Linked DNA regions of Prochlorococcus marinus XMU1402. The protein of the gene in region 2 binds, or shares a complex with, the protein of the main gene of each other region. Links are inferred from orthologs where the notes say so. Each region holds a gene or a part of one and is shown on either strand. Other genes may lie near its edges.

What was found.
Region 1: the proteins of rpsG (region 2) and tig are in contact, whole or in part, in a crystal structure (PDB 3GTY), measured with the Thermotoga maritima proteins. The link is inferred for Prochlorococcus marinus XMU1402 from one-to-one orthologs. Residues at the interface, in WP_004081843.1 of Thermotoga maritima: Lys34, Lys52, Lys55, Glu59, Arg62, Gln63, Glu66, Asn67, Lys69, Val71, Arg95, Ala109, Lys110, Lys111, Gly112, Arg113, Pro114, Glu117, Glu121, Ile124, Ala125, Tyr127, Asn128, Asn129, Thr130, Gly131, Lys135, Asp139, Arg142, Met143; in WP_004081061.1 of Thermotoga maritima: Glu122, Val124, Val129, Leu130, Tyr133, Glu188, Gly259, Ile262, Tyr263, Glu266, Ser270, Glu273, Gln274, Glu277, Arg308, Gln311, Ile312, Ser315, Tyr316, Glu325, Arg329, Arg336, Leu363, Phe366, Trp367, Arg373, Leu377, Arg381, Leu384, Glu387.

Annotation. Positions count from the first base shown.
Region 1 is NZ_JAAORD010000002.1:563,571-569,486, reverse strand. Bases 2,939-5,838 are described here. They hold tig (trigger factor), read right to left. Parts: upstream 5,135-5,838; coding sequence 3,743-5,134; downstream 2,939-3,742. Other genes in these bases: HA141_RS09305 (aspartate-semialdehyde dehydrogenase), read left to right, coding at 5,262-5,838; clpP (ATP-dependent Clp endopeptidase proteolytic subunit ClpP), read right to left, coding at 3,012-3,656. In the rest of the region: HA141_RS09325 (DNA polymerase III subunit gamma/tau), read right to left, coding at 1-1,482; ATP-dependent protease ATP-binding subunit ClpX, read right to left, coding at 1,541-2,908; more of HA141_RS09305, read left to right, coding at 5,839-5,916. UniProt on the Bacillus subtilis protein: Involved in protein export. Acts as a chaperone by maintaining the newly synthesized protein in an open conformation. Functions as a peptidyl-prolyl cis-trans isomerase.
Region 2 is NZ_JAAORD010000002.1:413,300-421,632, forward strand. The notes cover bases 5,393-8,333. They hold rpsG (30S ribosomal protein S7), read right to left. Parts: upstream 7,128-8,333; coding sequence 6,657-7,127; downstream 5,393-6,656. Other genes in these bases: fusA (elongation factor G), read right to left, coding at 5,393-6,559; rpsL (30S ribosomal protein S12), read right to left, coding at 7,154-7,528; gltB (glutamate synthase large subunit), read left to right, coding at 7,724-8,333. Outside these bases: HA141_RS08480 (DUF1997 domain-containing protein), read right to left, coding at 1-265; pheA (prephenate dehydratase), read left to right, coding at 319-1,164; HA141_RS08490 (methyltransferase domain-containing protein), read right to left, coding at 1,166-2,101; HA141_RS08495 (LON peptidase substrate-binding domain-containing protein), read right to left, coding at 2,102-2,758; rpsJ (30S ribosomal protein S10), read right to left, coding at 2,814-3,134; tuf (elongation factor Tu), read right to left, coding at 3,238-4,437; more of fusA, read right to left, coding at 4,484-5,392.

The DNA.
Region 1 (5,916 bases), 140 kb from region 2 along the record:
AGATAATGCAATTGTGATTTTTTCCGAATCAAGACTTTCAAGTTCGGCTTGTTGTTTAAGCAACATTCTTGTTGAAGGTAACTCTAATTTAGAAAGAATTAATTCCCATTGATTTTTTAAGTTATTTGACCCAATATTGTTTTGGTTATTGTTAGAAATATTTCCCATTTTTTCTTTTTCGAGACCATTGAAATTTTCTAATTTTTCGTCTTCTTTTAAAATAAATTTTTCTCGACTTATATTCTCTTTGGTGGCTGAGTTTTGAATTTCATTAGAAATATTTTCTTCATTAATTATTTCCTTGCTTGTTGTATTGAGATTTTTCTCTTTGATGAAAATATTTTTATTTTCTTGCTTATTTTCAATATTTTCAATATTTTCAATCTTTTGATTATCTAATAGACCAGTTAAATGTATTTCAAACCAAAGCCTGGGATTATCACTTGTTTTGATTTGATATTCAATATTCCTGAGATTTTTATGCCAATTAATTATTGTTGATTTATTTATTTTTTTTGAGATTTTGTCTAATTCATCTTGAAATTCTTCAGATGTGTAATAAAGATCAGAATATTTATTTTTTGTAGAGTGTAGTAGTAAATCTCTCGTTATATTCAATAATCCAATAATTATTTGATGTGGTTCGTTTCCATCGTCATATAATTTATTGCAGGTGATTATTAATGACTCTGGATTATTCTCAATTAATGATTTAATTAGATTTGTTAATTCAATTTCCGATACTTCACCTAACAAGTTATGAACATTTTTAATCGTTATACCTTCCGGTAGAAGATTAATTTGTTCAAGAAGGCTAAGTGCATCTCGCATTCCTCCATTGGATCTTTTTGCAATCATTTTTAATCCTTGAACTTCGTACTGAATCGATTCTTTTGCTGATATTTTTGATAATTGCTGAAAAATGTCCTTGGGACTTATTCTTCTAAAATCAAACTTTTGACATCTACTTTGTATTGTATTCAATACTCTCTCAGGATTTGTTGTCGCAAGGATAAATACAACTCTTGAGGGTGGTTCTTCAATAGTTTTTAGTAAAGCATTTGAAGCTGCTGTGGAAAGCATATGAAATTCATCAATAACGTATACCTTCCATCTTGCTTGAGTAGGAGCAAACCTCGCTCTTTCTATAATTTCCCTTATATTTTCAACTCCTGTATTAGATGCTGCATCAATCTCTGTAATATCTAAAGCAATCCCATCTGTAATTTGTCTACATAAGTTACATTTACCACAAGGCTTTATTGTTGGTTGTTCGAATGCTTGGCAGTTTAAAGATTTCGCAAATATTCTCGCACTTGATGTTTTGCCAGTGCCTCTTGGACCATTAAAAAGATATGCAGGCGCAATCTGTTTTGTTAATAATGCTTGTTTTAGAGTAATAGATATAAAATTTTGCCCAACAAGTTCATCTAGGTTTTTTGGTCTATATTTTTGATGAAAAGGCTTATGTAAATTAGACATTTATTATTCATTAATTAAATAAAGTAATTTTTAAATTTCAACAATTAAATTCCAATTTTTATGCAGACTCTTTAATGATTCGTTTTGATCCAGAAGGTAGTTTAACAATTTTGGATGCGAATAAATTTTCTACCATTTTTTTTGTAATTGTGAATTCTTTTATATTTTCTTCAGAAGGCAAAGTATACATAATATCAAGCATTAGTTCTTCAATTATTGATCTTAATGCTCTTGCGCCTGTTTTTCTTTTATATGCTTCATTCGCTATTGCCTCAACAGAATCAGGCTCAAATGATAATTCAACATTATCCATACTTAGCAACGTTTTGAATTGCTTTACGAGAGCATCTCTTGGTTGAGTCAGAATAGATTGTAAAGTTTCTTTAGTAAGACGATCCAATACGGCACAAACTGGAATTCTTCCAATAAATTCTGGAATTAACCCATATTTCACTAAATCATCTAACTCTAAATTTTTTAGGGAATCTCGTGGATCAACTAATTTTTTTGAATTAACCTTGTTTTGATCTTCGTTGGTGGTAAATCCTATTGAGTGTTTACCCATACGTTTTTGAACTATGTCCTCTAAACCTATAAAAGCTCCTCCACAAATAAATAGAATTTGACTCGTATCAATTTGGATACAGTCGTGATAGGGGTGTTTTCTGCCTCCTTGCGGCGGCACATTGGCAATTGTTCCTTCAAGCATTTTTAATAATGCTTGCTGTACCCCTTCACCAGAGACATCTCTAGTAATTGAGGGATTCTCACTTTTTCTAGCAATTTTGTCTATTTCATCTATATAAATAATTCCTTTTTGAGCTAGCTCTACATTCATCTCTGATTTTTGTAGAAGTCTTAAAAGTATATTTTCAACATCTTCTCCTACATATCCAGCCTCTGTCAAAGTCGTTGCATCAGCAACTGCAAAAGGAACATCAAGAAACTCAGCTAAAGTTTGTGCCAATAATGTTTTGCCACTTCCAGTTGGCCCGATAAGTAAAATGTTTGATTTTTGTAATTTCGTTGCTTGTGAATCTTGTGAATTGCTATTTTTATTCTCTTCTTTAACTTTCCAAGCTAATCTTTTGTAGTGGTTATATACAGCTACTGATAATATTTTTTTTGCAGATTCTTGTCCAACAACCTGGTTATCAAGAAAACTTTTAATTTCTAATGGTTTAGGAATTGAGGTCAATTCTAAAGGAATAGATTTTTTGGGATTATCAGTTGATAACTTCTTTTTTACTTGTGGGGAGTTGTTTGTAATAGATTGATTATCAAGTAGTTCTTCATCAAGAATTTCATTACAAAGATCTATGCACTCATCACAGATATAAACTCCAGGACCAGCTATTAGCTTTCTAACTTGATCTTGTGATTTGCCGCAAAATGAACATTTAAGATGGGCGTCGAATTTAGCCATCGATTTTAAAGTCTAAAATTAAAGGTGTTAATTAACCCTATTCACTAGGATTGCTCATAAACATCGATTCGTCATCATATTCTTAAAAAATAAGTCTCCCTTGTCATTTTTTGATAACTTTATCGATTAATCCATATTCGACTGCTTCTGCCGGAGATAAGAAATAATCTCTTTCAGTATCCTCATTAATTTTCTTTAAAGGTTGTCCAGTATGTTCTGATAAAAGTGAATTTAATGTTTTCTTGAGAAAAAGTATTTCTTTAGCTTGAATTTCAATTTCTACTGCTTGACCTTGTGCACCTCCGAGAGGCTGATGAATCATTATCCTGGAATTAGGTAAAGCCAATCTTTTCCCCTTTGCCCCACCAGAGAGTAGAAATGCCCCCATACTTGCAGCTACTCCAAAACATATTGTCACCACATCTGGGGATATTTGTTGCATAGTATCGTATATTGCCATTCCTGCACTTACTGAGCCTCCAGGAGAATTAATATATATTTGAATGTCTTTTTCAGGATCTTCAGCTTCAAGAAATAATAATTGTGCAACTAGAGAATCAGATACTTGATCATTAATTCCAGTACCTAAAAAAATAATTCTCTCCCTCAATAGTCTTGAATAAATATCAAAAGCTCTTTCTCCCCTACCAGATTGTTCTATTACGGTAGGAACAGCAGCACTAGTTTTATTAATGCTTTCGTAAGAACCTATTGAGCTTTGGATTAAATGTTTTTTTTCAGAATTCACAGAATAATTTTCATCATATTAATAATTTAAAGGGTTTTCTTTTAATTAGTTAGAAATTACACAAATTATTTTTTTATTTTTTATTTTTAGTTTTTAGTTTTTGTTGTTTTTGCTGCAGTTTTTGTTGTTTTGGAGGTTTTATTAGCTTTAGAGGTTTTTGTAGTTTTTTCTTTTACTTCGGAATTTTCTTCAAGCCATATTATTAATTTTTCTTTGAGTAAATCGTTATTTATTACTTCTGTTAATTTTTTAATATCTATTTGTTTTGAAGATTTAGAGATTGCATCTTCATAATCTTTCATTTTTAAATCAATTTCATCTTTATCAACTGTTATATTTTCTTTTTCAGCTAATGCTTTTAGAGCTAAATTTCTTTTAACATTTTTTTCAGCTTGAGGCCTCGTGGACTCTGCTAATGACTTAACTAATTCTGGAGTGAAAGTAGATTTAACATCAAGACCTTGTTGAGCAAATCTTTGGGCGGTTTGTTCAATATTATTTCTCACTTCTAAATCAATCATAGATTTTGGAATTTCAGCAACTAATTCATCTGTTAAGGCATCTAATAAAGCTTCAATTTTGATATCTTTTTGAGTTTTTTCAAAATTATCTTTTAATTGCTTTTCAATATCTTTCCTTAATTCTTTTAATGATTCTTTGTTACCAGACTGTTTTGCAAAATCATCATTAAGTTCAGGTAATTCTTTTTCCTTGAGATCTTTAAGTTTAACTTCAAATATAGCTTGTTTGCCTCTTGAATCCTCATGAGAATAATCTTCAGGAAATTTAAGGTTTAGGGTTTTAGTATCACCAATTTTCATCTTTACGATTCCCTCAACGAAACCGGGAATCATTTTATTCTTTTCTAATTCAAGATCCATTGATTCACTTGTTCCACCATCAATCTCTTTACCAGAATCTTTATATTTTCCTTTGAAACTAACTACAGCAATATCACCCAATTTCGCTGCTCTATTGCTTACTGGGATAATATTTGCAAACTGATTTCTAGATTTTTCTAGAGCTTCATCTACTGACTTAGGATCAAACTTAGTTTTTGAGATTTCAACACTAAGTCCTTTGGATTTTTTTAGTTTTATTTCGGGGGCAATGTCAGTTTGAAGAGTAACCTTAAGTGATTTTTCAGGACTAAATTTTGCAAGTAAAGATTCAAAGCCATCTACCAATTCTGGTTCACTAAGAGGCTCAATAGATTTAATTTTTAATGCTTCTTGCCATGATTTATCAATTATTTTTTCTAGAGCAGATGCATGTAATTGTGTTATTCCAATTCTTTGGATTAGAACTTGTTTAGGAATCTTACCAAGTCTAAATCCTGGAATTTTAGCCGAACGACTAATAGTGCTGATTGTCTCATTAATAAAGGTTTTGCATGTCTCCGATGGTATTTCTAATTCAAATGAAATTCTACTTTGAGGCAGAGGAGTTGTTTTGACTATTAATTCTTCTTTAGCCATGTTTTTGTGTAATTATTGCTATAAAGACGTAACTTAATTATTTCACATTATGTGATTTCCTTGAAAGTAAATTTTTTGATAAAGTAAAAAAAATAGTCAATCTATTAATAAAAATCATTTTTAAAGTGTGAGACAATCTCCGTTTTTGCCTAGTAGGCCATTAAAAGTTGCTGTTTTAGGATCTTCAGGTGCTGTGGGATCTGAATTACTCAGAATTCTTGAACAACGTAATTTCCCAATATCAGAACTGGTTTTGCTTTCATCAGAGAGGTCAGAAGGGAAAAAGATTATTTGGAAAGGTGAAGAATTAGTCACAAAAAAAACCACTAAGGAAGAATTTTTAAATCTTGATTTAGTTTTAGCTTCAGCTGGTGGAAATATTTCAAAAAAATGGTTGTCTACAATTATGGAACAAAATGCTCTAATGATAGATAATTCAAGTGCTTTTAGATTAGATAAGAATGTACCTCTTGTAGTTCCTGAAGTAAATGCTAGTGAAGTACTCAATCATGATGGGGTAATAGCAAATCCAAACTGCACTACTATTTTATTGTCATTAGTTTTAGCTCCGTTAAATAAACTTTCGACTATTCAAAGAGTTGTAGTCTCAACATATCAATCTGTAAGTGGTGCAGGGCAATTAGCGATGGAGGAACTAAAAATTTTAACTGAACAATTTCTTCATGGTAATCCTCAAAAAAGTGAAGTTTTGCCATACTCTCTTGCTTTTAATTTGTTCTTACATAATTCTCCCATGCTTGAAAATAATTACTGCGAAGAAG
Region 2 (8,333 bases):
CTAAAGTGCTTTCAAGGGCACTCATTCTTAAAATTCCATCTTTATTCTCTACCCCAATTGAAACAACAGGGTTAATATCTAATTGGAAAACCTTAAAACTTGTTACTGTATACTTGTATCTACCTTCTCCTTCAGGCACTAACTTTTTGGAGTCCAGCATTGCTCCAACAACTCTTTCTTCTTCCAAAAGATATTTAGAAAGATATTCTTTATTTCGTGTTACAGAAAGCTTTAATTTCTGTTTGGCATCAAAAGACAACAACATTTTCTATATCCCTCCAATGCTTATTTGAACTCTTTTTTTTCTTACGATTAATCATGCGCAAACAAGTTGCATATTTAGGTCCCAAGGGGACATATGCAGAAAAAGCAGCTCATATACTATCAAAGCTTGCCAATTTTCAGACACCTATATTTGTACCATGTAATGGGTTACATTCGGTCATTAAATCGATAGCCTACAACAATTGTGATGCTGCTGTAGTGCCTATTGAAAACTCTGTTGAAGGGGGAGTTACTGCTACTCTTGATGCACTTTGGAAATTTCCTGATATTTTTATCAATAGAGCGATTGTTTTACCCATAAAACACGCACTAATAAGTGATGGAGACATGTCAGTCATATCCGAAGTATTATCTCATCCTCAAGCATTAGCTCAATGTTCAGAATGGTTATCTGAAAATCTTCCAAATGCGATCCCTCTTCCTACAAATTCAACATCTGAAGCAGTAAATATGGTAAAAGGGAGTAAATTTAGAGCAGCTATTGGTTCAAAATCATTAATTCAAATAGAAGGACTTAAAGAATTAGCATTTCCTATTAACGATGTCACAGGGAATTGCACTAGATTTGTCTTATTGAGTAAAGAATCAAATTATAATTCAGCTAATATTGTCAGTTTTGCTTTCTCATTAATCTCAAATCAACCTGGTGCTTTACTTAAAGCCTTACAACATATTGCAGATTATGGATTTAATATGAGTAAAATTGAGTCAAGGCCCTCAAAAAGAGAGTTAGGAGAATATGTCATTTTTATTGATTTAGAAATTAATAATCAAAATAATATTAAAGATTTTATTGAATTAAAGAATAATCTCAAACCCCTATGTAACCAGTTTGTAGATTTTGGAAATTATTTTTCTGAAAATATTGAGCTAGATTAATTTATCCTCTGCATTTATAAACACCAAATTCCATCAAACCTTTTCTAAATGCCCAGTTCATGAGAAGTATTGTTGGAATCTCTCTGATGGACTTTACTATAGCTAAAGGACCAAGAGACAAAATAACTAAAGGTCTTCGAATACCTTCAATAATAGAGTCGTACCAAGAAGGATTGGTATAAGAATTCCAATTTGCAGAAAAAACTTTTCCTGCACTATTTTTATTAGTTCGAAGTATATTACTGAATTCGTTAATGCTAATAAAATTAGGATGTACCCACTGTTCAAGTAACTGTTTAAGAACTAACTTCTCAATAAAAGATGGGGGATATGCTCTGAGATCTCTTGAGTTCCAATCAGCCAATGCCAGATAACCTCCAGGCCTTAAAGTCCTCAACATTTCATCAGCAAATTTTACTTTATCATTCATATGTGCACCTGCCTCAACACTCCAAACCGCATCAAATGTTCCATCTTGAAATTTTAAATCTAATGCATCCATAACTTGGAAATTGCAATTAAGTGCAGAAGGTGTAAGTTCTCTTGCTCGTTTTACTTGAGCAGGACTAATTGTAATTCCAGTAACATTGAACCCATAATGTTTTGCAAGAATCCTAGAACTTCCGCCTATTCCGCAACCTACATCAAGTATTCTGGAACCTTTAGGCAGTTGGTCTAAACCACTCCACTTGACTAATTTATGAACAAACTGGACTTTAGCCTCTCTAAAATCAATATTTTTATTTCCAGGAGCATAAAAGCCTAAGTGTATATGCTCTCCCCACAATTTCTCAAGTAATTTATCCTCTGTCCAAGCATCATATGCAGTTGCCACTGTACCAGAAGAAATATATTTTCTAGCTTTAAATCTCCAAACAATGAATAAGACTAATATAAAAAAAAATAATAAAAGAACAGGTAATATTAATTCAATCATTTAATTTTCTTTTATGTCAGGAAAACTTTCTTTCAAAGCTGTTCTTGCAGCGAGTTGTTTTCTTGTATGGTCAAGCATTTCATATTCTCTTTGCAAACGAATATAAGTATTTCTTTCTTCAAGAAGTCTTTGCTGTTCCTCAGCAACGGGACCTCCCAAGTGAGCGCCTATCCAAAATGATAATTCCATTGGGTTGTTTGGTAATTTATCGGGCAGATTTTTTTTGGTATTAGTTAATTTACTTGTAAGATTAATTACATCATTAAGTGCTTCTTTGACTAAATCTTTAAGAGAGTCTAATTTTTGAAGATTATCAGTATTGTCATCACTAATCCAACTTACCATCGCTGTACAAAAAGGAGTTGAGCGAACTATTTCTAAAACTTGGAATCTTTGTTGTCCAAGAGTGATAATATTACTTCTCCCATCTTCTGCTGTTTGATGTTTTATTATTTGGGCACAGCAGCCTACACTAGCCATAGTTTTAGAGGTTGGATCCCACTTTATAACCCCAAACATTGAATCAGTCTCTAGAGCAGACTGAAGCATAATTCTATATCTTGATTCAAAAATATGTAGAGGCAATACTTCTTGAGGGAAAAGGACTACTTCTGGCAAAGGAAACAAAGGTAATTCCCTTACTGAGAGCTCTCCCATTTAAACCTCATAAATATATTTTATGTTAGTCAATTAAAGTCGTTTTCGGGAATTCTTACAGTTTAACTTCTATATCTACACCACTAGGAAGATCCAGCTTCATTAAGGCATCAATAGTCTTTGCAGATGGACTATAAATATCGATAATTCTTCGATGGGTTCTTGTTTCAAAATGCTCTCTAGAATCTTTATCAACATGGGGAGACCTAAGAACACAATAAATTTTCCTTTTTGTAGGTAAAGGTATTGGTCCTATTGCTGAAGCAGAGGTAGTATCGGCAGTTTGTATTATTTTATCGCAGGACAAATCAAGCATTCTTCTATCAAATGCTTTTAGTCTTATTCTTATTTTTTGTTGTGCAATTGATGCAGTCATGATTTCAAAATTAACTTTTGATTGAGGGCCATTGGTTGACAATGACCCTAATCCATTTACTTATCTTAGATGATTGAGGTTAAATTATTAAGATTCAAAAATATTATTTGAGAATCTTAGAAACTACTCCAGCCCCAATAGTACGTCCACCTTCACGGATTGCGAATCGCATACCTTGTTCAATAGCAACTGGACAAATTAATTCTCCAGTCATCTTGATTCTGTCACCTGGCATAACCATTTCAACATTAGAGCCATCATCAGAAGTAAATGCTGTGATTTGACCTGTTACATCAGTTGTTCTGATGTAAAACTGAGGTCTATATCCTGCGAAGAAAGGCGTATGTCTGCCTCCCTCTTCTTTTTTGAGGACATAAACTTCACCTTCAAACTGAGTATGAGGAGTAATGGATCCTTTCTTAACAAGGACCATTCCTCTTTCTATATCTTCTTTCTGAACACCACGTAAAAGTAAACCGACGTTATCGCCAGCCATACCTTCATCTAGAAGTTTACGGAACATTTCTACTCCAGTAACAGTTGTCACTCTTGTATCTCTTATTCCAACGATTTCGACTTCTTCTCCAACCTTAACTTTACCTCTCTCAATTCTTCCAGTAGCCACAGTTCCTCTACCAGTAATTGAGAAAACATCTTCTACTGCCATCAAGAATGGTTTATCAACTTCTCTTTCAGGTTCAGGAATACTTGCATCAACTGCTTTCATCAATTCTTCGATTTTTGATTCCCATGTTGAATCTCCTTCGAGAGCTTTTAAACCTGAAACTTGAACTATAGGAATATCATCTCCAGGAAAGTCATAACTGTCTAATAGTTCTCTGATTTCCATTTCAACAAGTTCAATGATTTCTTCATCATCGACCATATCACACTTGTTTAGAGCAACTACTAGAGCAGGAACACCAACCTGTTTAGCTAAAAGAATATGCTCTTTTGTTTGTGCCATAGGACCATCAGTAGCTGCGCAAACTAGAATAGCTCCATCCATTTGAGCTGCCCCAGTAATCATGTTTTTTACATAATCAGCATGTCCTGGGCAATCGACATGAGCGTAATGTCTGCCTTCAGTTTCATATTCGACGTGAGCTGTATTAATTGTAATGCCACGCTCTCTTTCTTCAGGAGCACCATCAATGTCTCCATAGTCTTGAGCTTGGGCTTGACCTTTTTTGGCTAATACATTAGTAATAGCAGCAGTTAGTGTTGTTTTTCCATGATCAACATGGCCAATAGTACCTATGTTGACATGTGGTTTGTTCCTTTCGAACTTCTCGCGAGCCATTTTGAATTAAAGAATCGAGGGTTTAAGAGTTTTTTTGGTTTAGAGATCAGGAGCTGCCCTGATTCTTGGAAATGATAGCTTCAGCAACATTACGAGGAACTTCCTCATAATTTGCGAACTCCATTGAAAATATACCCCGACCTTGAGTCATTGATCGGAGTTGAGTGGCATAACCGAACATTTCGGCTAAGGGCACTTTGGCCTGTACCTTAGACAATCCATCGTCAACAGATTGTCCTTCTACTTGACCTCTTCTAGAAGAGAGATCACCAATTACAGATCCAAGAAAGTCATCAGGACTTTCGACCTCAACTTTCATCATAGGCTCTAGAAGGACAGGGTTGCATTTTTTAACCCCATCTTTAAAAGCCATTGAACCTGCAATTTTGAAGGCCATTTCAGATGAGTCTACATCGTGGAATGAACCATCGACTAGTGTTACTTTTACATCAATTAGTGGATAACCGGCAAGAACACCAGATTCACAGGTTTCTTTCATGCCATTTGATGCAGGACCAATGTACTCTTTCGGTACTGCTCCACCGACAATTTTATTAACAAATTCAAAGCCTTTACCAACTTCAGCAGGTTCCATTTCAATTACTACATGACCATATTGACCTTTTCCTCCAGTTTGTCTTGCATATTTACCTTCACCTTTAGAACTGGACCTAATAGTCTCTCTGTAAGAAACCTGAGGCGCTCCAATATTTGCTTCAACTTTAAATTCTCTTAACATTCTGTCAACAAGAATTTCTAGGTGCAGTTCACCCATACCAGCTATCACTGTTTGATTTGTCTCTGGATCTGTACTGACCCTAAAGGTAGGATCCTCTTCAGACAAAGCAGTTAAAGCTTTTGATAATTTCTCCATATCCCCTTTAGTTTTTGGCTCCACAGCTACTGAAATAACTGGTTCTGGGATAAACAATGTCTCCAAAACTATAGGATCTTCTGTATTACATAAAGTGTCACCAGTTGTTGTGTTCTTAAGACCTAATACAGCACCTAAATCTCCAGCCCTTAGTTCATCCACCTCTTCTCTTTCATCAGCCTTAAGAATTACTAATCTAGAGATTCTCTCTTTGGCGTCTTTAGTAGAATTCATTACATAACTTCCTTTTGAAAGAACCCCCGAATACATCCTTACAAAAGTTAGTTTCCCATAAGGGTCGGACATTACTTTGAAAGCGAGCGCACTGAAAGGAGCATTATCATCTGAAGGTCTTACATCTTCTTTACCACTTGGTAAAACGCCTTGTATTGGTTTCACATCAACTGGAGCTGGCAAGTAATCAACAACAGCATCTAAAACAAGTTGAACCCCTTTATTCTTGAAAGCTGAGCCGCACAATACTGGGACCAATCCATGTTTTAAAACCCCTTCCCTAATTCCTTTTTTTAGTTGTTCTTCAGATAGTTCTCCAGTTTCAAGGAAAATTTCAATTAACTCTTCATCATTTTCTGCAACACTCTCCATTAACTTATTTCTCCATTCAGCAGCTTCATCTTCCATTTCGGATGGAATTGGAGCCTCTTGAATATCAGTGCCTAAATCATTTTTATAAAGATACGCTTTGTTTGCGACTAAATCAATAATGCCTGTAAGGTCACCTTCAGCTCCAATAGGTAGCTGAATTGGGAGTGCATTTGCCTTTAATCGATCTTTAATTTGTTTATTAACCTTTAAGAAATCTGCACCTGTTCTGTCCATTTTGTTAACAAAAACCATTCTTGGAACAGAGTATCTATCTGCTTGACGCCAAACAGTTTCAGATTGAGGCTGAACTCCACCAACTGCACAAAATACAGCTATGACTCCATCAAGGACGCGCATAGATCTTTCCACTTCAATAGTGAAGTCGACGTGTCCGGGAGTATCAATAATATTAATTCTGTGATCTTGCCAACTAGTAGATATTGCAGCAGCAGTAATAGTAATTCCTCTTTCTCTTTCTTGGTCCATCCAATCTGTTACAGCAGCACCATCATGAACCTCTCCTATCTTATGAACTACTCCTGAATAAAATAAGATTCTTTCAGTTGTTGTTGTCTTACCTGCGTCAATATGAGCGGCTATACCTATGTTCCTTACTCGTTCTAGGGGAAAGTCGCGTGCCAATTTTAAAGCTCCAAATAAAATAATTTTTGATAAGTATAGTTCACCCTAAAAGCAAACTTTTATAATAATAAACTACTTAAGTACCTTTTTGATGAAATTAATATCTGTAATGTGCAAAAGCTTTATTGGCTTCAGCCATTTTATGAGTATCTTCTCTTTTCTTAACTGAACTTCCAGTTTCATTTGCTGCATCCATCAACTCGCTAGCAAGTTTTTGGGACATGCTTTTGCCATTCCTTGCACGTGAGAATGTTACGAGCCATCTTAAAGCCATCGCTGTACCCCTTTCTTGGCGAACCTCCATAGGAACTTGATATGTTGCACCACCAACTCTTCTAGCTCTTACCTCGACAAGAGGAGTAGCATTTTTTACGGCTGTTTCAAATAACTCTACTGCATTACTACCTGTTCTCTCGCTTATTATAGAAAAAGCATCAGATAGTATTTTTTGAGCAGTTGATTTTTTACCATGTTTCATCAACCGAGAAATCATCATTGAAGCAAGACGACTATTAAATTGGGGATCTGGAAGAACTGGTCTTTTTACTGCTGCATTTCGACGTGACATTTTTTTAAAGAAGTGATGTTTACAAATTAATCTTTTGGAGCTTTTGCACCATATTTTGATCTGGATTGACGTCTATCTTTGACTCCAGCGGTATCTAAAGTTCCTCTTATTATATGATATCTAACTCCTGGCAAATCTTTAACCCTTCCACCCCTTAGTAGTACTACAGAGTGTTCTTGCAAATTATGACCAATTCCAGGAATATAAGCCGTTACTTCGAAACCAGAAGTTAATCTCACCCTTGCAACTTTTCTTAAAGCTGAATTAGGTTTTTTAGGAGTTGATGTATAAACTCTCGTACATACCCCTCTTCTTTCAGGGCAAGCTTTAAGTGCAGGAGATTTTGTTTTTCTAGTCAGACGTTTTCTTTCTGAACCTATTAATTGTGAGATGGTAGGCATCTATTATATTTAAAAAAAAATAAACATTTAATCATCATAACCTTTTAAGAGCACCAACTAAAAGTTTTTAATGATATTTTTTAAAAAATTTGTGAAATTAAATTTCTTAGGTAAATATTCATTATCTTTAGATTTATTTTCATATTTATTTTTATAATAGAAATACATAATTAACTAAAAAGAATTAAATAATCTATGGGAGAGAGTATCAAAAGAATCGTTGAGCCATATCAAGATAGTTATTCCCCCAATGGAATAATTGGTGAGAAAGACGCGTGTGGAGTTGGTTTCATAGCAAATATTGAAGGGTTAGAAAGCAACTGGATCCTAAAACAATCCCTTAAAGGCCTTAGCTGCATGGAGCATAGAGGAGGTTGTGGAGGGGATAGTGACTCAGGAGATGGAGCGGGTATTTTATGTTCAATTCCCTGGAATTACTTAGAAAAAGAAGTTAATCTTAAAAATAAAAAAGAATATGATAAAGGTATAGGGATGATTTTCATGCCTAATAAAAAAGAGAAAATTGAAGAATGTAAATCAATATGTGAAGAGGAAGCAGATAAATTAAGAATCAACAAGACATTTTGGAGAACAGTACCTGTTAATAATGAAATCTTAGGTCCTTTAGCTAAAGCAAATGCTCCATTTATAAGTCAGTGGATTTTATTTATAGATAAAAAAGACAATAACGATATTGAAAGGCTTTTATTTCAACTAAGGAAAAGAATTGAGAAAAAAATAAGAGAAAGTTTTAAAAACCATGTTGGCGATTGTGAATTTTATTTTGCCTCACTAAGTTCTAAAA